One region of the Streptomyces sp. SYP-A7185 genome, then DNA from elsewhere that is predicted to be linked to it. Evidence: riboswitches for the same ligand, from Rfam matches in the RefSeq annotation. Region 1 holds a riboswitch; each other region holds the start of a gene.
The links. A riboswitch is a leader RNA that binds a small molecule or an ion and turns the genes downstream of it on or off. The one in region 1 is predicted to bind cyclic di-AMP.
Positions count from the first base shown of each region.

Region 1 (7,494 bases):
AGCTGGCGGGCGGACTCCACCATGATCAGCGGGTGGTGCCGCACGGCGGTCGTGCGCTCGTTCAGGGGGTGGCAGCGGGGCCACTGGCAGTGGGCGACGAAGCTGCGGCTGCTCTCGCGGCCGAGGGAGACCACCAGCAGCGACGCCATCGTCTCCAGACCGAGTGTGCGCCAGGTGACCGGGGCGCTCGGGCTCTCGGGCCACTGTCGCTCGACCCGGCGGTCTTCGGGACGAGCCCGCGTCGTCCGTGTCCCGTCCGTCGTCACACCAGTCATGCGTCACTCCCGCCGAGGCCGGCGTGAGCCATGATCACACCGGCTCACGCAAGGAATTCAGGCGGGCGGGCGGTGACGGATGCACCAAAAGCGCCGGATCCACCCGATCGGCCGGGGCGCGGGCCGCCTGCGGCGGCGCGTGGGCAGCGCTGCGAGAGGCGAACGTCAGAGCGACGGTTGGACATCCCCGGGAGGCGTCTGGCAGGGTCGCCGGTCCGTTCCCCCGATCCCGAAGGGAGAGACGCGATGATCGAAGTGAGCACCCGCAGCGTCAAGGAAGCGGCTGCCGCCGAGCAGCTGCGCGCGAGCACCACCACCTTGGACATTCCGAAGGGTTTCGACCTGTGGACGGCCGAGGAGGTCTCGGAGTGGCTCGACCAGGTCGAGGACGATCCTGAGGTGTCCGACGCCGACTTCTACGCGGCGCAGCAGGCGGTGCAAAGAGCGCTCGGCGTCGAGCGCGTCTGAGCGGGCGGCGGCGTCGCCCGACCGTGCAGGCGGTGCCAGCGGTGCCGGCGGTGTCGGCGCCCTTGCGTGTGCGCGCCTTCGGGCAGGCCTGAGCCCCGGACACCTCAGGTGCCGGGGCTCAGGCCTGCTTGAAGGGGACGCGGCTCAGTACGGGCCGTTCACGTTGTCGATCGAGCCGTAGCGGTCGGCCGCGTAGTTGCAGGCCGCGGTGATGTTGGCGACGGGGTCGAAGCTGTCCAGCGAGGTGCCGGGCACGTGGTAGGCGTCGAACGTGGGGCCTATGACCTGCAGGAGGCCCTTGGACGGGGTCCCGGCCGCCGCGTTGGAGTCCCAGTTGTTGGTGGCCAGCGGGTTGCCGGAGGACTCGCGCATGACGTTGCGGTGGATGCCGTCGTAGGTGCCGGGGATGCCGCGCTGGGCCATGATGTCCAGCGACTCCTTGATCCAGCCGTCGAGGTCGTTGGTGTACGCCTTCTTCGCGGGGGCGGCGGCGGGCTCGGCGGTGAGGGTGTTCCCCCGCTCGGAGCGGTCCGCCCGCTCGGCGGACGCGGTCCGCGCGGAGCCGTCCTGCGCCTTCGCGCCGAGCGTCAGCTTCAGGCCGGGGTGGATCAGCTTCGGGTTGTCGCCGAGGGCGCCGCGGTTGTCCTCGTACAGCTTCTTCCAGCCGCCGTCCAGCGAGTGCTCGCGGGCGATCTTGGAGAGGGAGTCGCCCGCGACGACGACGTAGGTGTTCGGTGTCGCGGCGGGCTTGGCGGCCGTGGCGGCCGTCTCGGCCGGTGCCGCAACGGCGGCGCTCGCACCGAGCACGGGGAGCACGAGCACGGCCCCGCCCGTTCCTGCGGCGGCGATACCCCGGGTGAGCGAGCTGGACTTGGGGCGGCGGTGCTTTCCCTTTGCGGGCATGACGCATTCCTCTCCGTCGCCTGCGAGGTGAGCTGTCGGGTTCGGACGGGAGATGTCCGGTCGCGCTGGGCGCGCGACTTCACCCCGAGCCGTTCCGTCATCCGGATCGGCGGCTTACCTGGGTCCCCCGCTCCTGCCGGGCGTGAGTGAGTGATGGAAGAGGTTTCCGGACAGCGGCAGGATTCGGCGTTCCATCCGGATTGACGGTGACGTTAGGCGAGAAAGCCGGAATGGAACAAGAGAGGAATTCACACAGGGGAATGCGCGAAGGCGATGTCCGGCGCCGCGTACCCCGGTCGATCGTTGATCGACAACTCCCAACTTTCTCTGCCTGGAACGGAAATGCGCTCCACGCCTTCCGGAAAGCCGGGTTTCCGGTGTGACGCATTCCACTGAAAGGGAATCACGTCATTTCATGCGAGTGGGCTGTAATGCGCCCAGTTATTTATATATGGCATAAAGAAGCAGAAGAAGGTTTTTGCGGGGCAAGATGGACATGACTAAGGCCCCTTTTTATGGCAAAAGGGGCACTTGTGCGTGCGAACGCCCTGCCCGAGACCGCGTGGGTCCGTGCAGGCGGGTGTTCTCAGATCGACCGTGTTCCGGGGGCGCTGCTGTGCCGTGGTGCGATGCGGGAATCGTTCGCCTGGGCCACGGCAGACGTGAGGTGTTCCCGTACGCCCTCGGGGAGGCCGGTTCCGCGGGTGGTTCCGACCACCCGCTTGGCCAAGTGGTGCACGTCGGTGCCTGCATTCTGCGAGGCGGTTACCAGAACTTCCCAAGAGGCTTCAGGGCTCAGGCCGTAGGCGGACATCAGGATGCCGCGCGCCAGATCAATGGTCGGGCGGATCTGAACGGCCTTTTGTGACTGGCGTACGGCGGTTCGCAGACTCTCCTCGTATTTGTCGTCGCAATGCTCGTCGGAAACTCCGTCAGATACGGCTTCTTCCTTCATCGCGCGCATTGCGTCATCGCCTTTGCCGTCGGGCGATTCGGAGGGGGCGAACAGCTTCTGAGTGCCGGTCAGGTCGAACACCCGCGCAACCGCGATGCTGTTGGAGAGCACCGTCACGGTCTTGCCCTGCCGCAGCCCCAGCCGACGCAGGTCGAGCAGGAGGTGGAGCCCGGAGCAGTCGCAGAAGCTCACATCGCTCAGATGCAGGTCGACGCCGTCGGTGGAGCCGCCGAGGGCGCGGAGCAGCTCGGGCCACAGGTGTTCACCCGTGTCGAGGTCGAGTTCGCCGCGCAGGATCACGCTCACCCGGGCGCCGTTCGGCACGGTGTCGAGCGAGGCCGGCAGCGGGCGCCGGGGCGGCGACGGCCGACGGGGTGGTGAGGGGTGGAGGCCCGGTGCGTGTTCGCCACCCTCCCGGGCGAGGGGCTTGTCCGAGTGTGCAGGCTCCGGCATGGCCTCTCCCTCACGTATCGCCTAGCGCCGCTTCTTAGGCTGCACTCCGCACCCCAAGCACGTCAACTAATACATGAAAAGCAGTACGTGTTTCTGGAAACGTGAACACGTGGTCGCTAGGGTTGCCGTATGGATGAAGTGCCCGAGCCCCACACCGGATGGACGTTCCTCACCAACCACGCGCGGGTCCTGGCGGCCATCGCCGACAACCGCAACGCCCGCATCCGTGACATCGCCGCGCACTGCCGGCTCACGGAGCGTGCCGTGCAGAAGATCATTGCCGACCTCGAACAGGGCGGGTACCTCTCCCACGTCAAGGAGGGGCGCAGCAACTCCTACCGCATCGAGCCCGGTGAGGTGCTGCGCCACCCGGCCGAGTCCGGCCTGGCCGTGGCCTCGCTCCTGTCCCTGCTCGCGCGGAACGAGGCCGGTCGCGCCACGCCGCCGGATGCCGGCGGCCGACGCCAGGCCCGTGTGTGACGAGGGCGGTTCTGCTGCGGAAGGCCCCGTCCGGAGGTGGGCGACGCTTCAACTCGCCCCGGAAGACGGGAAAGCGGGGCGGGACGCCGTTCGGCCGCCGGGAGCGTCCGTGGCGGCCGCAGGCGGCGGCACGGAAAACCGCACATCTATGGCCGTATTACTGACGGGTCAGTACGGTGCTGACCAACCCCCTATGCGCACAGGAGAGTTGGGAGAGCCGCATGATGCCAGCTTCACGCAGACGACCGGTGGCCGCGAGTGCCGTTCTCGCGGTGGCGGTGCTCGGGCTCCCCGGGTCCGCCGCGGCGCAGAGCACCAGCGCCCCGGCCGCTGCCCCGGACGCGACCCCCGCGGCCCGCTCCGCGCCACAGCAGGCCGGTGACGCCCCCGGCGCCACGGGGCAGAGCGGGGACAAGCGCGCCGGGCAGGCCGGGAAGAGCAAGGGCAAGCACCCGGGCAAGAAGCCGGGGAAGAGGACCGGACCGGGCAAGATCCTCAGCTCGGCGCCGTCCTCCTTCCAGTACACGCCCGGCGTCCCGACCCCCACCAAGGCCTGGAAGATCACCTACCGGTCGACCTCCGCGGACGGTGGACGCAACGCCGTCTCCGGCACCGTGATCGTCCCCGACGACGGCAGGACCGGCCCCCGCCCCCTGATCACCTACGCCGTCGGCACGGTCGGCCTCGGCGACAAGTGCGCGCCGTCCGCCGGATTCCCCGGCGGTACGACGGCCGAGGCGCCGCTCGTCAACGCCGCGCTGGTCCGGGGCTACGCCGTCGTCGTCACCGACTACGAAGGGCTCGGTACGCCGGGCGACCACACCTACATGGTCGCCAAGGCGCAGGGCAGTGCCGTACTGGACGCGGCACGCGCGGCCCAACGGCTTCCGGAAGCCGCGAAGTACGGCGTCTCCGCGGGCGCGCCCGTCGGGATCATGGGCTACTCACAGGGCGGCGGCGCCAGCGCGAAGGCCGCCGAGATGGCCGCGGCCTACGCTCCCGAGCTGAAGGTCAAGGGAACGGCCAGCGGTGGCGTTCCGGCCGATCTGACCAAGGTCGCCGCATCGTTGGAGGGCGGGGACAGCGCGGGTTACCTGCTGATGTCCGCGATCGGCCAGAACGCCGCCCAGCCGTCCCTGGCGCTCGGCAAGTACCTCAACAAGGAGGGCCGCAAGCTCGCCGCGGTGGTGCGCAACGAGTGTGTCGGGACGGTCCTGGAGGCCGGGCGCGGCAAGCAGATCGAGGACGTCACCACGTCCAATCCGCTGGACCGGCCGAACTGGAAGAAGGCCATCGCCAAGCAGCTGATCGGCACCAAGCGTCCGTCGGCGCCGGTGTTCCTCTACCACGGGGACGCGGACGAGACGATCCCCTACGCGGTCGGGCAGAAGCTGCGGGCCGACTGGTGCGCCAAGGGGAACGCCGTGGAGTGGAAGTCCTTCCCCGGCCAGTCCCACGTGGGGACGGCCATCCAGGGCAACGGTCCGGCCCTTGAGTGGCTCGGCCGCCGCTTCGCCGGCGAGCCCACGTCGGGCAACTGCGGCGCCTGACCGGTCGCTCACCCCTGCCCCTCTCGCCGCCGTCCAGGGGCGGCGGCGAGAGGACATCCGTGCCGTGGGCCGGGCGGGCGCGCGAGGTGCGTGGGCCCCGCGGGCGCCTGCGTGATCGCGGTGCCGGGGGACGGAAACGTAAGCTGGCAGGCATGCGGACGCGACCCACGCTGACCTGGGAGCCCACCGGCGGCTCGCCCCCGGCCTCGACCGACCTCACGGCTGTCGTCGACGCGGTGCGCACGGGCGGGGTCGCGGTGCTGAGCGGCGCCGGGCTCTCCACCGAGTCGGGCATCCCGGACTACCGCGGGGAGCACGGCTCCCTGCGCCGGCACACCCCCATGACGTACCAGGAGTTCGTCGGCGCCGAGCAGGCCCGCCAGCGGTACTGGGCCCGTAGCCAGCTGGGCTGGCGGGCCATGACGCGGGCCCGGCCGAACGCCGGGCACCGGGCGGTGACCGCGCTGGCCGAGGCGGGTCTGGTCACCGGCGTGATCACACAGAACGTGGACGGGTTGCAGCAGGCCGCCGGAGCCCGGAACGTCATCGAGCTCCACGGGAGCCTGGACCGGGTGATCTGCCTGGCCTGTGGGCACCGCAGCGCCCGCGCGGAGCTGGACCGGCGGCTGCGGGAGGTCAATCCGGGCTTCGAGGCCGCAGCCGAGCGCTATCGCGCCGCGCGGGTCAATCCCGACGGTGACGTGGAACTGCCCGACGAGGCGGTGCGCGAGTTCCGGGTGGTGGCGTGCTCGGTGTGCGGTGACGGGGTGCTCAAGCCGGACGTGGTCTTCTTCGGGGAGAACGTACCCGTCGAGCGGGTCGCGGAGTGCCGGCGGCTCGTCGGCGGGGCCGCCGTCCTGCTCGTGCTCGGCTCCTCCCTCACCGTCATGTCCGGGCTGCGTTTCGTGCGCCAGGCGGCGGAGGCCGGCACGCCGGTCCTGATCGTCAACCAGGGTCCGACCCGGGGCGACCGCTGGGCCACCCAGCGCATCGAGCTCCCGCTCGGCGAGGCGCTGTCCGCCCTCGTGGCGCAGGTGGGCCCCTGAGGGGACGCCGTGCGGCGGGCACGGGAAAGCCCCGGCTGGACGGGGGAGACCAGCCGGGGCCGAAGGTGGTGACTGGCGGAGGGCGGTCGCCTCGCGGCGAGTGGCTCCATGGGGCTTCAGCTGAACGATCGTCCCCATGGGCTATGTGTGGGCCCGGGGACACTGTCCCCTCCGCAGCCACATACAGAAGAACGAAGACCTCCTCCTCTTTGTTCCGGCCGACCGCATCGTGCGAAGTGAAGCGGGCCACACCGGTTTCGAGGCTCCGGTGCGGGTCAGGCCGAGGGTGGACCGAGGCGCGGCGCGTCCGGGGCGCGCGCCTGGGGGCGCACGAAAAGCGAAGATCATTTCGAGAGTGCGCCCCCGGGTGAACTGGGCGTTTTCGTCCCGGCCGCTGGCTACCGTTACGCCTCGTGACAATTCCTTCACTTTCCGCAGCGGATGTACTTCCGCTGCCGGCTACCGCAGATTCGTTTCGGCCGGTCCTGTTCGACCCCTCGACCCCGCAGGGCCGCGACGGTCTTGGCGCACTGCGGTCCTCTGGCGCCGTGAGCGAGGTGCACGACGAGATCCGGGCCCAGATCGAGGAACTGGCCGGATGCCTCGTGCCCTCCTGCCGGTCCGACGCGTCTCACCTCGCCGACGCGGTGCGCGGGCTCACCGGAGGCCGTCCGCTCGACGCCTACGGCACCTGGGCGTGGTACCCGTGGTCCCGTCGGCTGGTGCACGTGCTGCCGCGCGAGGCATACCGCACCGTCCGCACCGACCGGAACCGGGACAAGATCACGCGTGCGCAGCAGGGCGACCTCCTGACGCGCCGGATCGGGATCATCGGGCTGTCCGTGGGCGCGGCCGGCGCCCTGGCCTGCGCGGCCGAAGGCGTGGGCGGTTCGTTCCTGCTGGCGGACTTCGACCGGCTGAGCCTGTCGAACCTCAACCGGCTGCGCGCCGGCGTCCACGAACTCGGCCTGGAGAAGACCGTGCTGTGCGCCCGGGCCATGGCCGAGCTCGACCCCTACCTCGACGTCCGCGTCTACCGGCGCGGGCTGGACGAGTCGTCCCTGGACGACTTCATGGCCGCAGGCCCCGATCTCGTGATCGAGGAGTGCGACACGCCCTGGGTCAAGGTCGCCGTACGCGACCATGCCCGTGCGCGCCGCGTGCCGGTGCTGATGGAGGCCAACGACCGCGGCCTGCTCGACGTCGAGCGCTTCGACCTGGAACCCGACCGGCCCCTGCTGCACGGCCGAATCGGCGAGCTGACGGCCGCGGCGGTCAAGGACCTGGACCCGGCTTCGGCGATCGCCTTCATGCTGCGGGCGGTCGGCGAAGACCGCCTCAGCGCTGCGATGAAGGAAGCGATC
Region 1 is NZ_CP122310.1:723,536-731,029, reverse strand. Features, by position in the region: gene QBL25_RS03080 (hypothetical protein) at 1-275, opposite strand, end outside; gene QBL25_RS03075 (hypothetical protein) at 522-743, shown strand; gene QBL25_RS03070 (transglycosylase SLT domain-containing protein) at 888-1,646, opposite strand; cyclic di-AMP (ydaO/yuaA leader) riboswitch at 1,651-1,805, opposite strand; gene QBL25_RS03065 (STAS domain-containing protein) at 2,233-2,907, opposite strand; gene QBL25_RS03060 (helix-turn-helix transcriptional regulator) at 3,184-3,534, shown strand; gene QBL25_RS03055 (lipase family protein) at 3,756-5,084, shown strand; gene QBL25_RS03050 (NAD-dependent protein deacetylase) at 5,237-6,130, shown strand; gene QBL25_RS03045 (ThiF family adenylyltransferase) at 6,679-7,494, shown strand, end outside.

Region 2 (7,494 bases), 5.0 Mb from region 1:
TCCATCGAAGACGAGCGGCCGCTGCGAAAGCTCTATCGCAGCGGTGACGGTCGTTGGCTCGGCGGTGTCGCGCGCGGCCTGGCCGGCCATCTGGGGCTGCCCGTCGTGTGGGTGCGGCTGATCTTCGCCGGTCTGTTCATGGCGGACGGCCTCGGTGCTCTGCTGTACGCGGCGTTCTGGTTCTTCGTGCCCCTCGGCGTGGGCGGCGTCGACGCCAAGGGCCCGCCCGCCGCCGTCACCACCGAGACATCGCCGGACGGACGCCGCAAGCTCGTCGCCCGCAAGCCCGACAAGGGCCAGCTCGTCGCGCTGCTCGCGATGGTCATCGTCGCCATGATCTTCGTCGGCAACGTCGACCTGGGCAGCTCGACCAAGGCCTACGTCTGGCCGACCCTGCTCGTCGCCGCCGGTGTCGCCCTGGTCTGGCGGCAGGCGGACAACGCCCGCCGGGCCCGCTGGATGGCCGTCGGCCGCCGCAGGCGCACCCTGACCATCGCACGGGCGTGCGCCGGAGTGCTGCTCGTCGGCGCCGGGGTCTCCGGCATCGTCGTGTTGCAGGGGTCCACCTCGCACCTCAGCTCGGTGCTTCAGGCCGCGCTCGCCGTGCTCGTCGGCGTCGCGCTGCTCGCCGGCCCCTACCTCGTCCGCATGATGCAGGACCTCTCCGAGGAGAGGCTGATGCGTATCCGCGCGCAGGAGCGGGCGGAGGTCGCCGCCCATGTGCACGACTCGGTGCTGCACACCCTGACCCTGATCCAGCGCAACGCGGAGAACGCCGGAGAGGTGCGCCGCCTGGCCCGCGCCCAGGAGCGCGACCTGCGCCAATGGCTCTACAAACCCGAGGGCACGGGCAAGGACGAGGCGGACGAGCCCGACACCCTCGCCGAGGCGGTCCGGCGCGACGCCGCGGAGGTGGAGGACAAGCACGGCGTCCCCATCGAGGTCGTCATAGTCGGCGACTGCCCGCTGGACGACCGCCTGACGGCACAGACGCAGGCCGCGCGGGAAGCAATGGTGAACGCCGCCAAGTACGGTGGCGAAGGCGGTGCGGTGCAGGTCTTCGCCGAAGTCGAGGGGGAGACGGTGTTCGTGTCCGTCCGGGACCGCGGCCCCGGCTTCGATCTGGATTCCGTGCCGGACGACCGCATGGGCGTACGAGAATCGATCATCGGCCGTATGCAGCGCAACGGCGGCACGGCGCGGCTGCGCGCGGTGCCGGGGGGCGGCACGGAAGTCGAGCTGGAGATGGAGAGGACGGCGACGACATGAGCGACGCGAGCGAGCCCGTGGGGCCCAGGGGCGGATCAGAGAGCGCGGCCGAGGCGAACCCGCAGGCAGGGGCGCCCGAACCGGCTCAGTCCGCCGACGCCACGGCCGAGGCGGCCGAGGCGGGCGGGGCTTCCGCGGGCGGTGACCCGGAGGGCCGCCGTGCGCGCGTCGTGCTCGTCGACGACCACCGGATGTTCCGGACGGGCGTCCAGGCGGAGATCGGCAGGACCGCGATCACCGGAGTCGAGGTCGTCGGAGAGGCCGCGGACGTCGACCAGGCGGTCACGGTCATCACCACCACACGCCCCGAGGTCGTCCTCCTCGACGTGCACCTTCCGGGCGGCGGCGGCGTCGAAGTGCTGCGCCGCTGCGCGCCGTTGATGTCCGACGCCGAGCGGCCCGTGCGGTTCCTCGCGCTCTCCGTCTCGGATGCGGCCGAGGACGTCATCGGGGTCATCCGCGGCGGTGCCCGCGGCTATGTCACCAAGACGATCACCGGTACGGACCTGGTCGACTCCATCTTCCGGGTGCAGGACGGCGACGCGGTGTTCTCGCCGCGCCTGGCCGGGTTCGTCCTCGACGCTTTCGCGTCGACCGACGCGCCGCCGGTCGACGAGGACCTGGACCGCCTCACGCAGCGCGAGCGGGAGGTACTGCGGCTGATCGCGCGCGGGTACGCGTACAAGGAGATCGCCAAGCAGCTGTTCATCTCGGTGAAGACGGTCGAGTCGCATGTGTCGGCGGTGCTGCGGAAGCTCCAGCTCTCCAACCGGCACGAGCTGACCCGGTGGGCGACGGCACGGCGACTGGTCTGACGGGCCTGCCGGACCTGACGGGCCTGGCTCGTTCCGCGGGCCTCAGGCCCGGTGGGGTGCGTCAGTGGTGCGCGCCGTCGGGCATCGAGGCCGGGGCGGGGCTCAGTTTCCGTATCGCCCAGCGGTAGTGGCCGACCGCCTTGGTGATGCCGATGAGGCCCGTCAGCCACAGGATGAGGCCCGTGCCCATGCCGAGCGCGACGTCGCTGTACGAGTCCCGGCCGGGCTCGGCGTAGGCGGCGGCCGCGAAGGACGCCCACAGGCCGAGCGTGCTCACGGCGAGGGACGACAGGAGCCAGCACAGGCTGAGTCCGGGGGAGCGCAGGGCGGAGTCCGACGCGGGGTGGCTGTCCAGCGCCAGCCAGCTGTCGGTGAGTTCGCGGATCTTCCGGTCCTTGCGGATGCCGGCGACGACGCCGATGACCGAGGGGGCGAGGGCCCCGAGGCCCAGGACGGCGCAGAGCGGGACCATCACGAAGGCCGTCACGTCGTGGTCCTCGATCATTTCGAGCGGCACCGTCAGGAGCGCCCAGCCGATGACGCCGCCGAGTGCGCACAGCCAGAGCAGCAGGAGGCGATGCACGCCCAGGCTCCGCTTGCGCAGGTCTTCGAGGGCGATGCCGCGGTCGTACAGCAGCGCGCTCCGGTCCGGCCAGGTGCGCAGATGGACGGGCGGCGGAGGCGGAGGCAGCGTACGGCGGGGCATGCCCCTGACAGTACCTGCGGGCCCGGGCGGCTTTCCGAGCCACCCGCGCGGCCCGCTGAGCCACCCGCGCGGCACGACAAACGACCCACGAAGCCCGTCAGGACACCCGCGTGGCTCCCGCGAACGGCATCTGGCTGATCGGTGCGAGGCGGACGGGGGCGCTCGGGTTCGGGGCGTGGATCATCTGGCCGTTGCCCACGTAGAGGCCCACATGGCTGATGCCCTGGTAGAAGAAGACCAGGTCGCCCGGCTGGAGTTGGGAGCGCGGGACGCGTTCGCCCGTGGCGATCTGCGCGTACGTCGTGCGCGGCAGCTCGACGCCGGCCGACCGGTAGGCGGCCTGGGTGAGCCCGGAGCAGTCGAAGGCGTCGGGGCCGGTGGCGCCCCACACGTACGGGCTGCCGAGTGCCTTGTAGGCGTACGAGACGGCCGCTGACGCACGGGCGTCGGCGGCCTTGGGCGGGGTGCCCGATACGCCGTCGCGGCCCGCCGTGCGGGATGCCCTGTCCTCGCCCGTGACCTCCGCGCGCTGTTCGCCGGTGAGCTGCGACAGGAGCCGCTTGGCCGCGTCGAGCTTTCCCGTCACCGTCTTCTTGTGCCGGTTCAGCTCCGCCTGGCGGGACTTGAGGTGCGCGAGGGTGGTGTCGGCCTCGGTGCGCAGCTGCTCGATCTCCTGGAGCTGCTTCTGGACGCCGGCGACGGTCGCGGCCCGGCGGCTGTCCGCCCGGTCGGCGAGCGCGGCGCGTTCGAGGTACTGGTCGGGGCCGGAGGAGAGCGCGAGCTGGACGGACGGGGCGATGCCGCCGCTGCGGTACTGCGCCGCCGCCAGCGAACCGAGGCCCTCGCGCGCCGCGTTGAGCTTCTCCGTCTTGCGGGCCGCCTCGTCGCGCAGCTCGCCCAGGGACTTCTCGGCGTTCTCGGCCTTCTCCTTGGCGCCGTTGTACTTCTCGGTGGCGACCTCTGCCTCGCGGTAGAGCGCGTCGACCTTGGACTTCACCTCGGCCGGGCTGAGCCGCGGATCCGCGTGTCCCGTGCCGTCGAAGGCGGTGGCCGTCGCGGCCCCGGCGAGGGCGATGGTGGCGGCGGTGCGGGCCGTATGGCCACTGAGCGAGCGCTGTCTGGGCTTGCGGTGCGCTGCCACGAAGGGGGGCTCCTTAAGGTTCCGGCGGCGGCCCGCACAGGGGGGACGGACCGCCGCCGGATTCTCGGCGGAGGTGGCCGACTGCCGCCCCTGGTCCGAGCGGCGGTGGGGAGCCGGTCACCTGACGAAGGACGCTAAACCTGACCGTCACGGGTTGGTGTCGGACTGTGCGCTACTGGCGGAAGTGCGTCGACAGGTGCCTCTTTGTGACCGCGCGATCCGCTGAGCCGCATGGCCTTCGCGTAGACCTGTGACCGATGTGGAGCTTGGGGCCCACCTGGCTACGGAGGGGTGCTAGGGCCCCGGCTAGGCTCCGCAACCATGGACGTTCTCACCCATCTCTTCGTCGGCCTGCACATCATCGGCATCGCCTCCCTCCTGGGCGGCTTCCTCACCCAGATGAAGCAGATGGGCCAGGGCACGGCCCGCTTCGTCCCCGCGATGCTTCACGGCGCGCTCACTATGCTCGTCACGGGCGTGATCCTGGTGGGTCTCAACCAGGCGGACGACAGCCCCGTCAACAACGTCAAGATCGGCATCAAGATGGCCGTCCTGATCGTGATTTTGGCGCTGGTCTACGTGAAGCGGGACGAGGAGAAGGTGGACAAGGGGATGTTCGGCGCCGTCGGTCTGCTGACCGTCGCGAACATCTTCATCGCGGTCCTCTGGACCTGATCCGCGGTCCTCGAGACCTCATCCGCGGCCTTCTGGACCCGAACCGCAGTGCTCCGGACCCGATCCGCGGTGCTCTGGGCTTGAGTCCGGAAAGCCAACCGACCCACTACGCGCGCGTGGCCCGCATCCCCCCGGGAATGCGGGCCACGCGCGCGTAGGTGGGCTTCAGGCGGGCCGCACCACGCTGTGGATCGGCATGTAGTAGATCGACTCGACGCGGACGTTCGCACCCGGCTTCGGGGCGTGGATCATCTTGCCGTCGCCGATGTAGATCCCCACGTGGCTGATGTCGTCGTAGAAGAAGACCAGGTCACCCGGCTTGGCGTCGGCAGTCTTCACGGTCGTGCCGACCTTCACCTGGTCCCACGTCGTGCGCGGCAGGGAGATCCCCGCCGCCTTCCACGCGTCCTGGGTGAGCCCGGAGCAGTCGTACGAGTCGGGGCCGGTGGCACCCCACACGTACGGCTTGCCGATCTGGGCCTCGGCGAAGTCGATCACCTTCGCGGCCTTCGTCGCGTAACCGCTGTCCGTACCGCCTGAGCCAGTGCCCGTGCCGGCCCCCGAACCCGCGCCGGTGCCGGACTCGGAGCCCGTGTCCGGGGTCTCCTTGTCCTGCTCGCGCTCCTTGGCCGCGGCCTCTTCCGCCGCCTTGCGCTTGGCCTCCGCCTCGGCCTCCTGCTTGCGCGCCAGCTCGGCGGCCTTGCGCTTGGCGGCTTCTTCCTTCTTCTTCTCGATCGCCGCGAGCCGCGCCTTCTCCTCGGCGGTCAGCTGCGAGAGCATCGTGCGCGCCTGGCCCAGCTTCTTCTGGACGGTCTGCTTGCTCGTCCTGAGGTCGTCCCGCGAGTCGCTCAGCGTCTCCAGGCTCTTGGTGGCCTTGGTGCGCTGCTTCGTCGCCGAGGCCTGCTGCGTCTGGTAGTCGTCGACAGCCCTCTTCTGGCGCGCGGTCAGCCGGTCGGAGAGGTGGTTCTGATCGAAGAACGACTGAGGGTCGTCGGCGAGCATCATCGTGGCGGTTTCGGAGACACCGCCGGTGCGGTACTGGGCCGCGGCGAACGTGCCCAGCTGGCGCCGGGCCTCGTTCAGCTTGTCGGTGCGCTCGGCCACGTCGTCGAGCAGCGTGTCCACCTTCTTGCGCTGCTTGTCGGTGCGCTCCTTGGCCGAGTTGTACTTCTGGGTGGCCACGCCCGCCTGGTGGTAGAGGTCGTCGACCTTCTTCTGGACTTCTTCGAGGCTGGGCTTCTGCGGAGCGGACGGTGCCGCCTGCGCGCTCTGCGACAACAGGGCCACAGAGGTCAGGGCCGCCGTCGTGATGCCGAGGGCGGGAGTGGCGCGTAGGCCGGCCATGCGGGTCCGCGGCTTGCGGTGCGACGCCAAGGGAGGCGACTCCTTCCGTAGACCGCCTACCGGGTTAGCTGTCGGGTTCGGGCGGGTGATTCCGGAAGGTTGCCCTACGGTCCCGTACTGCGTACGGGACCGATTCACCCCAAGTTCTTGGTGGGTCCCCGGCTCCGAGGAGATCGAACTCGGCGGAGGCCGCCCGTTCCCGGCGGGGTTCGCCGGTGGGAGTACGAGCAGCCCGGGCAGCAACCTAGCCAATTCGTGTGGCCCGTGTGAAGGTTGATGTTCGATATGCCCGATACGTTTTCGTTACTTTAAGAAGCGCTTGACGCGGGCACGCCGTGCCGTTGCGGAACGTGACGGTCCGCGGGCGGGGCGTATCCGGCCGGAGGTATCGGAACCCGGGGCGGGTTGTCAGTGGGGCCGCCTAGACTCGGGAGGCGATGAGCAGCCTCTTTGATGACAGCTTCCTGGCGGACCTCCAGCCCTCGCGGGCTTCGGAGGGGGAGCCCCCGCCGCCGCCCGAGGACAGTGCCCCGGAATCCATTCCGGACGACCTGTTCGACGGGAAGTTCGACGCGCCCGCACCCCGGGACGCGCACTACCGCGACGGTGCCCCACGCCCCGTGATCGACCCGGCGGCCCTGCTCGACGGGCTGAACGAGAACCAGCGCGCGGCCGTCGTGCACGCACACTCCCCGCTGCTCATCGTCGCGGGCGCCGGCTCCGGCAAGACCCGGGTCCTGACGCACCGCATCGCGTATCTCCTGGCCGAGCGGCACGTGCACCCGGGCCAGATCCTGGCGATCACGTTCACGAACAAGGCCGCGGGCGAGATGAAGGAGCGTGTCGAGCAGCTCGTCGGCCCTCGGGCCAACGCGATGTGGGTGTCGACGTTCCACAGCGCGTGCGTGCGCATACTGCGCCGCGAGTCGAAGACGATCGGCTTCACCTCCTCCTTCTCGATCTACGACGCCGCCGATTCCAAGCGCCTGATGGCGCTGGTCTGCCGTGATCTGGACATCGACCCGAAGAAGTTCCCGCCGAAGTCCTTCAGCGCCAAGATCTCGAACCTGAAGAACGAGCTGATCGACGAGGAGACCTTCGCGGGCCAGGCCGCCGACGGTTTCGAGAAGACCCTCGCTCAGGCGTACGCGATGTACCAGTCGCGCCTGCGCGAGGCGAACGCCCTCGACTTCGACGACCTGATCATGACGACGGTCAACATGTTCCGTGCGTTCCCGGACATCGCCGCGCACTACCGCCGCCGCTTCCGCCACGTGATGGTCGACGAGTACCAGGACACCAACCACGCCCAGTACGCCCTGGTGCGCGAGCTGGTGGGCCCCTCCGGGGGCGAGGGCGACGACCCCGCCGAGCTGTGTGTCGTGGGTGACGCGGACCAGTCGATCTACGCCTTCCGCGGCGCCACGATCCGCAACATCCTCCAGTTCGAGGAGGACTACCCGGACGCGACCACGATCCTCCTGGAGCAGAACTACCGCTCCAGCCAGACGATCCTGACCGCCGCCAACGCCGTCATCGAGCGC
Region 2 is NZ_CP122310.1:5,698,986-5,706,479, forward strand. Features, by position in the region: gene QBL25_RS25110 (PspC domain-containing protein) at 1-1,269, shown strand, start outside; gene QBL25_RS25115 (LuxR C-terminal-related transcriptional regulator) at 1,266-2,084, shown strand; gene QBL25_RS25120 (hypothetical protein) at 2,146-2,790, opposite strand; gene QBL25_RS25125 (NlpC/P60 family protein) at 2,888-3,931, opposite strand; gene QBL25_RS25130 (hypothetical protein) at 4,253-4,606, shown strand; gene QBL25_RS25135 (NlpC/P60 family protein) at 4,772-5,980, opposite strand; cyclic di-AMP (ydaO/yuaA leader) riboswitch at 5,988-6,145, opposite strand; gene QBL25_RS25140 (ATP-dependent DNA helicase) at 6,388-7,494, shown strand, end outside.
Region 2: linked by a shared signal. The riboswitch ahead of QBL25_RS25135 (NlpC/P60 family protein) and the one ahead of QBL25_RS03070 (transglycosylase SLT domain-containing protein) in region 1 are both predicted to bind cyclic di-AMP.

Region 3 (7,494 bases), 6.2 Mb from region 1:
GAGCGGATGAGGCGGATGACCTCGTCGATGTCCAGAAGGGCGACCAGCAGGCCCTCGACCAGGTGCAGCCGGGCCTGCTTCTTGCCGCGGCGGAACTCGCTGCGGCGGCGCACGACGGTGAAGCGGTGGTCGAGATAGACCTCGAGGAGCTCCTTGAGGCCGAGGGTGAGCGGCTGGCCGTCGACCAGGGCGACGTTGTTGATGCCGAAGGACTCCTCCATCGGCGTCAGTTTGTAGAGCTGCTCCAGGACGGCCTCGGGGACGAAGCCGTTCTTGATCTCGATGACCAGGCGCAGGCCGTGCGAGCGGTCCGTGAGGTCCTTGACGTCGGCGATGCCCTGGAGCTTCTTCGAGCCGACCAGGTCCTTGATCTTCGAGATGACCTTCTCGGGGCCCACCGAGAAGGGCAGTTCGGTGACGACCAGGCCCTTGCGGCGCGCGGTCACGTTCTCCACGGCCACCGTGGCGCGGATCTTGAAGGTGCCGCGCCCCGACTCGTACGCGTCCTTGACCCCGGTCAGGCCGACGATCCGGCCGCCCGTGGGCAGGTCCGGGCCCGGCACGAAACGCATCAGCGTCTCCAGGTCGGCCCCGGGGTGCTTGATCAGGTGGCGGGCGGCGGCGATGACCTCGCCGAGGTTGTGCGGGGGCATGTTCGTCGCCATGCCGACGGCGATGCCCGACGCGCCGTTCACCAGGAGGTTCGGGTAGGCCGCCGGGAGGGTGACCGGCTCCTGCTCCTGGCCGTCGTAGTTCGACTCGAAGTCGACGGTGTTCTCGTCGATCGACTCCGTCATCAGGGACGTGGCGTCGGCCATCTTGCACTCGGTGTACCGCATGGCGGCCGGCGGGTCGTCGTTGCCCAGCGAGCCGAAGTTGCCGTGGCCGTCCACCAGCGGCAGGCGCATGGAGAAGGGCTGGGCCATACGGACCAGGGCGTCGTAGATCGACGCGTCGCCGTGCGGGTGCAACTTACCCATGACCTCGCCGACGACACGGGCGCACTTCACGTACCCCCGGTCGGGGCGCAGGCCCATCTCGTTCATCTGGTAGACGATGCGGCGGTGCACCGGCTTCATGCCGTCGCGGGCGTCCGGCAGGGCGCGCGAGTAGATGACCGAATACGCGTACTCGAGGAAGGAGCCCTGCATCTCGTCGACGACGTCGATGTCGAGGATCTTCTCCTCGAACGACTCGTCGGGCGGCGGGGTCTTCGTGCTGCGGCGGGCCATCGCTGCTGCGGCTCCTTCACGGTGTCTGCCAGGGCTTCAACGGGATCTGACGCCGACCATTGTGGACTGTCCCACTGACAACGCCGACCACGACCCGGACTTCGGGGCCGACTACGCCGAGCGCGGAGCGGGAACTTCACAGGTTGTCGGCACGCTTGCATACAGTGGCAGGACTGGCAGAATTTCCAGTTTTTCGCGATCGAAGGGACGTACATGCCCATGGGTCACACGGCCACAGCCGAGGCCGGCTCCGGCGGCCTGACAGCGACCGAGCACCGGCTGGCCAACGGCCTGCGCGTGGTGCTCTCCGAGGACCACCTGACCCCGGTCGCCGCGGTCTGCCTCTGGTACGACGTCGGCTCGCGCCACGAGGTCAAGGGGCGTACGGGCCTCGCCCACCTCTTCGAGCACCTCATGTTCCAGGGCTCGAAGCAGGTGCACGGCAACGGCCACTTCGAACTGGTCCAGGGAGCGGGCGGGTCGCTCAACGGCACCACGAGCTTCGAGCGCACCAACTACTTCGAGACCATGCCCACACACCAGCTGGAGCTGGCCCTGTGGCTCGAAGCCGACCGCATGGGCTCGCTGCTCTCCGCGCTCGACGAAGAATCCATGGAGAACCAGCGCGACGTCGTGAAGAACGAGCGCCGCCAGCGCTACGACAACGTTCCCTACGGCACCGCCTTCGAGAAGCTGACCGCCCTCTCGTACCCCGAGGGCCACCCCTACCACCACACCCCCATCGGCTCCATGGCCGACCTGGACGCGGCGACGCTGGAGGACGCGCGGCACTTCTTCCGCACGTACTACGCGCCCAACAACGCCGTCCTGTCCGTCGTCGGCGACATCGACCCGGAGCAGACCCTGGCCTGGGTCGAGAAGTACTTCGGGTCGATCCCCTCGCACGACGGCAAGCAGCCGCCGCGCGACGGCTCGCTGCCGGACATCATCGGCAAGGAGCTGCGCGAGGTCGTCGAGGAGGAGGTCCCGGCCCGCGCCCTGATGGCCGCCTACCGCCTGCCCGAGGACGGCACGCGCGCGTGCGACGCGGCCGACCTGGCGCTCACGGTCCTCGGCAGCGGCGAGTCCTCCCGGCTCTACAACCGCCTCGTGCGCCGCGACCGCACCGCCGTGGCGGCCGGCTTCGGCCTGCTGCGGCTCGCCGGCGCCCCCTCGCTGGGTTGGCTCGACGTGAAGACGTCCGGCGACGTCGAGGTCCCGGTCATCGAGGCCGCCGTGGACGAGGAGCTCGCCCGCTTCGCGGAAGAGGGCCCCACCGAGGAGGAGATGGAGCGCGCCCAGGCACAGCTGGAGCGCGAGTGGCTCGACCGGCTCGCCACGGTGGCGGGCCGCGCGGACGAACTGTGCCGGTACGCCGTCCTGTTCGGCGACCCGCAGCTCGCCCTGACCGCCGTCGGGCGCGTCCTCGACGTCACCGCGGACGAGGTCAAGGCGGCCGCGGCGGCCCGTCTGCGCCCCGACAACCGCGCGGTGCTCGTGTACGAGCCCGTGGAGGGCAACGCGGCCGCCGAGGCCGGCGAAGCCACCGACGAGGACGAAGAGGAGGCGGCGAAGTGAGCGAGGCCGCAACGATGCAGTTCCACCCGCAGCCCCAGGCGGGCACCGCACGGCCGTGGGCGTTCCCCGCGCCCGAGCGCGCCACCCTGGACAACGGCCTCACGGTGCTGCGCTGCCACCGCCCCGGCCAGCAGGTCGTCGCCGTGGAGATCCACATCGAGGCGCCGCTCGACGCGGAGCCCAAGGGCCTCGACGGCGTCGCCACGATCATGGCGAGGGCCTTCAACGAAGGCACGGACAAGCACTCCGCCGAGGACTTCGCCGCCGAACTCGACCGCTGCGGCGCCACCATGGACGCGCACGCCGACCACCCCGGCGTCCGTGTCTCTTTGGAGGTGCCGGTCTCCCGGCTGCCGAAGGCGATGGGCCTGCTCTCCGACGCCCTGCGCGCCCCCGCCTTCGCGGACGGCGAGATCGAGCGCCTCGTGCGCAACCGCCTGGACGAGATCCCGCACGAGGCCGCCAACCCGGGCCGCCGCGCCGCCAAGGAGCTCTCGCGCCAGCTCTTCCCGGCGACCTCGCGCATGTCGCGCCCGCGCCAGGGCACCGAGGAGACGGTCACGGCCATCGACTCGGCGGCGGTGCGCACCTTCTACGAGAAGCACGTGCGGCCCGCCACGGCGACGGCCGTCGTCGTGGGCGACCTGACCGGCATCGACCTGGACGCCGTCCTCGCCGACACCGTCGGCGCCTGGACGGGCGGCACCGCCGAGCCGCGTCCGGTGCCTCCGGTGACGGCGGATGACACCGGGCGTGTCGTCATCGTGGACCGCCCCGGAGCCGTCCAGACGCAGCTGCTCATCGGCCGCGTGGGACCGGACCGCCACGACCGCGTCTGGCCCGCGCAGGTGCTCGGCACGTACTGCCTCGGCGGCACCCTCACCTCGCGCCTGGACCGCGTCCTGCGCGAGGAGAAGGGATACACCTACGGCGTACGGTCGTTCGCCCAGGTCCTGCGCTCCACCCCGGAGGGCACCGGCGCCGCGATGCTGGCCATCAGCGGCTCCGTGGACACCGAGTCCACGGGCCCGGCGCTCGACGACCTGTGGAAGGTCCTGCGCACCCTCGCCGCCGACGGCCTCACGGACGCCGAGCGCGACGTGGCCGTGCAGAACCTGGTGGGCGTCGCCCCGCTCAAGTACGAGATGGCGGCGTCCGTCGCGGCCACCCTCGCCGACCAGGTCGAGCAGCACCTGCCGGACGACTTCCAGGCCCAGCTGTACCGCAGGCTGGCTGCGACCGGCACCGTGGAGGCCACCGCCGCCGTGGTGAGCGCTTTCCCCGTGGACCGTCTCGTGACGGTGCTCGTCGGTGACGCCGCGCGGATCGAGGAGCCCGTCAGGGCGCTCGGCATCGGTGAAGTGAGTGTGGTCACCGGCTGAGTGTCAGTCAGGACATATGGGGACCCCAGTGGCTGGATTTTGCTCCTGGGGTTCTCATATGTCCGAATTGCTATGGAGATTGCGTGTCTGACCTGTGGCGTGCGCTACAAATGCTCTGATCCGTTTGTCGTTTGAAAGACGGCCCGCTTAGCGTCATCCCGGCTGTTCGTCATGCAGTACGCCGCGCCCGCGGCACCGGACAGTCATCGCCGAGTCCCCGTACGGCGCGAGCCAGGGGAGCCGGGGACCCACATGTCCCCTTGGGGTGAATCGGGAACCTTGCCGAGAGGTGAGGGATCCGTAGGAGACCTTCCTGCTCCGAACCCGTCAGCTAACCCGGTAGGCGAGAAGGAAGGAAAGGATCAGCCGCTTCATGGCGTTCACCCGTGCCACCGGGAAGCACCGTCGCCCGAGCCGCCTCACGCGTACGACCGCGAACGTGGCGGGCGTCGCAGCCCTCACCACCACCGGTGTCATCGGAGGCCTGGCCGCTCCGGCGCTCGCCGCCGACGACGCGGCGGCCCTCGAACACACCGGTCTGACCCAGGCCATCTCCGTGGGCGACTCGCTCGCCGAGAGCATCGACGCGCAGGCCACCGCCCAGCGGCAGGCCGCCGACGCCGCCGCGGCCGCCAAGAAGGCCGAAGAGGCCGCCAAGAAGAAGGCCGAGGAGGCCAAGCGCAAGGCCGAGGCCGAGGCGAAGGCTAAGGCCAAGAAGGAGCGCGAGGCCAAGGAGCGTGCCGCTCGCGAGGCCGAGCGCAAGCGCCTGAACACCTACGTCGCCCCGATCTCCGGCTCGTACGTCTCCACGGGCTACCAGACCGGCGGCGCCATGTGGTCCTCCGGCAGCCACACCGGCATCGACTTCCACGCCGCGTCCGGCAGCTCGGTCCACGCGGTGGGCTCCGGCACCGTCGTCGAGGCCGGCTGGGGCGGCGCCTACGGCAACAACGTGGTCATCAAGATGAACGACGGCACCTACACCCAGTACGGCCACATGTCGTCCCTCGGCGTCACGGTCGGCCAGGCGGTCACCCCCGGCCAGCAGATCGGCCTCTCCGGCTCCACGGGCAACTCCAGCGGCCCGCACCTCCACTTCGAGGCCCGCACCGGCGAGGACTACGGCACGGACATCGACCCGATCTCGTACCTCCGCTCGCACGGCGTCAACGTCTGATCCACGCCTGACGGGCCTGACAGAGGCCTGGTCGACGCCTGATCGGCACTGATCCCGGCGGACGCCGCAGAGCACCGATTCACCGAAAGCCCCGGCTCGTCGAGAGCCGGGGCTTTCGCCGTTCCCGTATCTCCTTTGGCCAAAAGTATCCCTGGATTTCGGCCGCCCGTCGGAAATTCGGCCGTTCTGCAATAGAGTCGCGGAGCAGGCGTCGATCGACCGCGTTTCGCGGGGATTAAGGCGGAGGTCAGTCATGCGCATTCCCGCGCACTCGGTATGCACGGCCATCCGGGACGACATCGTCTCCGGTGTCTACGAACGGGGCGGCCGGCTCACCGAGGAACTGCTCGCGCGCCGCTACGGGGTCTCCCGCGTCCCCGTGCGCGAGGCCCTGCGCACCCTGGAGGCCGAGGGGTTCGTCGTCACGCGCCGGCACGCGGGCGCGTGCGTCGCGGAGCCCACCGAGCAGGAGGCGGCCGACCTCCTGGAGATCCGCGCGCTCCTGGAGCCGCTGGGCGCCGCCCGCGCCGCCCAGCGCCGCACGGAGGCCCATCTGAAGGTCCTGCGCGGCCTCGTGCGGCTCGGCCAGGAGCGGTCGCGGCACGGCCGGAGCGAGGATCTGCGCTCCCTGGGCGGCTGGTTCCACGAGACGCTCGCCCAGGCGTCCGGCAGCCCGGGCCTCACGGCCCTGCTCACGCAGCTCCGGCACAAGATCGCCTGGATGTACGTGCTGGAGACGTCGGCCGCCCCCGCGGAGGCCTGGGCCGAACACGCCGCGATCGTCGACGCGGTGGCGCGCGGGGACGCCGAGCGGGCCAGGTCGCTCACCGCGTCGCACGCGGAGCGGTCGACGGCCGCGCACCGGCCGCGCTTTCCCCGCGCAGCGGGCGCCGCGAGCACCGCTGGCGCCATGAATGCCAGAGGTGCCGCGAACGCCGTGCGTGCCGTGATCGTGTGAGGCATTGGCAACACGCCGTCAACACGACGGGCCTCCGGTATTAACAGAAGCGCCGTATACAAATAAGTGCTATTCGGCCGGGCGGCGGACGGTTGAATTCTGCTGCCCGAATGCAGAACAATTCCCCTGAGTATTTCGTGGGCGGCGGGCGCGGAAACGCCGAAGGGCCCGCCCCGGTATCGGGCGGGCCCTTCGGTGAATGCGCGTGAATGCGTGCCGGTCGTCGTCAGACGGTCTCGGGGAGTTCCTCGAGGCCGTCCGCGACCAGCTTCGCCAGACGGTCGAGAGCGGCGTCCGCGCCCTCGGCGTCGGAGGCGAGCACGATCTCCTCGCCGCCCTGCGCGCCCAGACCGAGCACCGCGAGCATGGAGGCGGCGTTCACGGGGTTGCCGTCAGCCTTGGCGATCGTCACGGGGACGCCGGCGGCGGTGGCCGCGCGGACGAAGATGGAGGCGGGTCGGGCGTGAAGGCCCTCGGCCCAGCCGACGTTGACGCGGCGCTCAGCCATGTGTTGCTGCCCTTCCAGGTGTCTCGCACTTGTCTAGACCAGTGTCTCATGCCGTCGCGGGTGCTCCACCGGCCGTTGGTCCGTACGGCGCCGGCCGATGGTCCGTGCTCCGTCGACCGTACGTCCTCGTGCCACGGACCCTCGTCCCGCCCCGCGACGTCTCCTAGCCTGCCCCGGCGGGAGCGCCCCCGCGACCCGTACCCTGGGCCCATGCAGACCCCGTCGGACCGGCACGCATACCCCTCCCACTGGGAAGCCGACGTCGTGCTGCGTGACGGAGGCACCGCCCGCATCAGGCCGATCACGGCCGAGGACGCGGACCGCCTGGTCAGCTTCTACGAGCAGGTCTCGGACGAATCGAAGTACTACCGCTTCTTCGCCCCCTACCCCCGTCTGTCCGCCAAGGACGTACACCGCTTCACCCATCACGACCAGGTGGACCGGGTGGGTCTTGCGGCCACCGTCGGCGGCGAGTTCATCGCCACCGTGCGCTTCGACCGCATCGACGAGCGCGGCATGTCCGCCAGTGCGCCCGCCGACGAGGCCGAGGTCGCCTTCCTCGTGCAGGACGCCCACCAGGGCAGGGGGGTCGCCTCCACGCTCCTGGAACACATCGCCGCCGTCGCCAGGGAGCGCGGCATCCGCCGCTTCGCCGCCGA
Region 3 is NZ_CP122310.1:6,879,197-6,886,690, forward strand. Features, by position in the region: gene QBL25_RS30265 (DNA topoisomerase (ATP-hydrolyzing) subunit A) at 1-1,232, opposite strand, end outside; gene QBL25_RS30270 (M16 family metallopeptidase) at 1,446-2,810, shown strand; gene QBL25_RS30275 (M16 family metallopeptidase) at 2,807-4,192, shown strand; cyclic di-AMP (ydaO/yuaA leader) riboswitch at 4,390-4,553, shown strand; gene QBL25_RS30280 (M23 family metallopeptidase) at 4,566-5,369, shown strand; gene QBL25_RS30285 (GntR family transcriptional regulator) at 5,623-6,327, shown strand; gene QBL25_RS30290 (HPr family phosphocarrier protein) at 6,554-6,835, opposite strand; gene QBL25_RS30295 (GNAT family N-acetyltransferase) at 7,046-7,494, shown strand, end outside.
Region 3: linked by a shared signal. The riboswitch ahead of QBL25_RS30280 (M23 family metallopeptidase) and the one ahead of QBL25_RS03070 (transglycosylase SLT domain-containing protein) in region 1 are both predicted to bind cyclic di-AMP.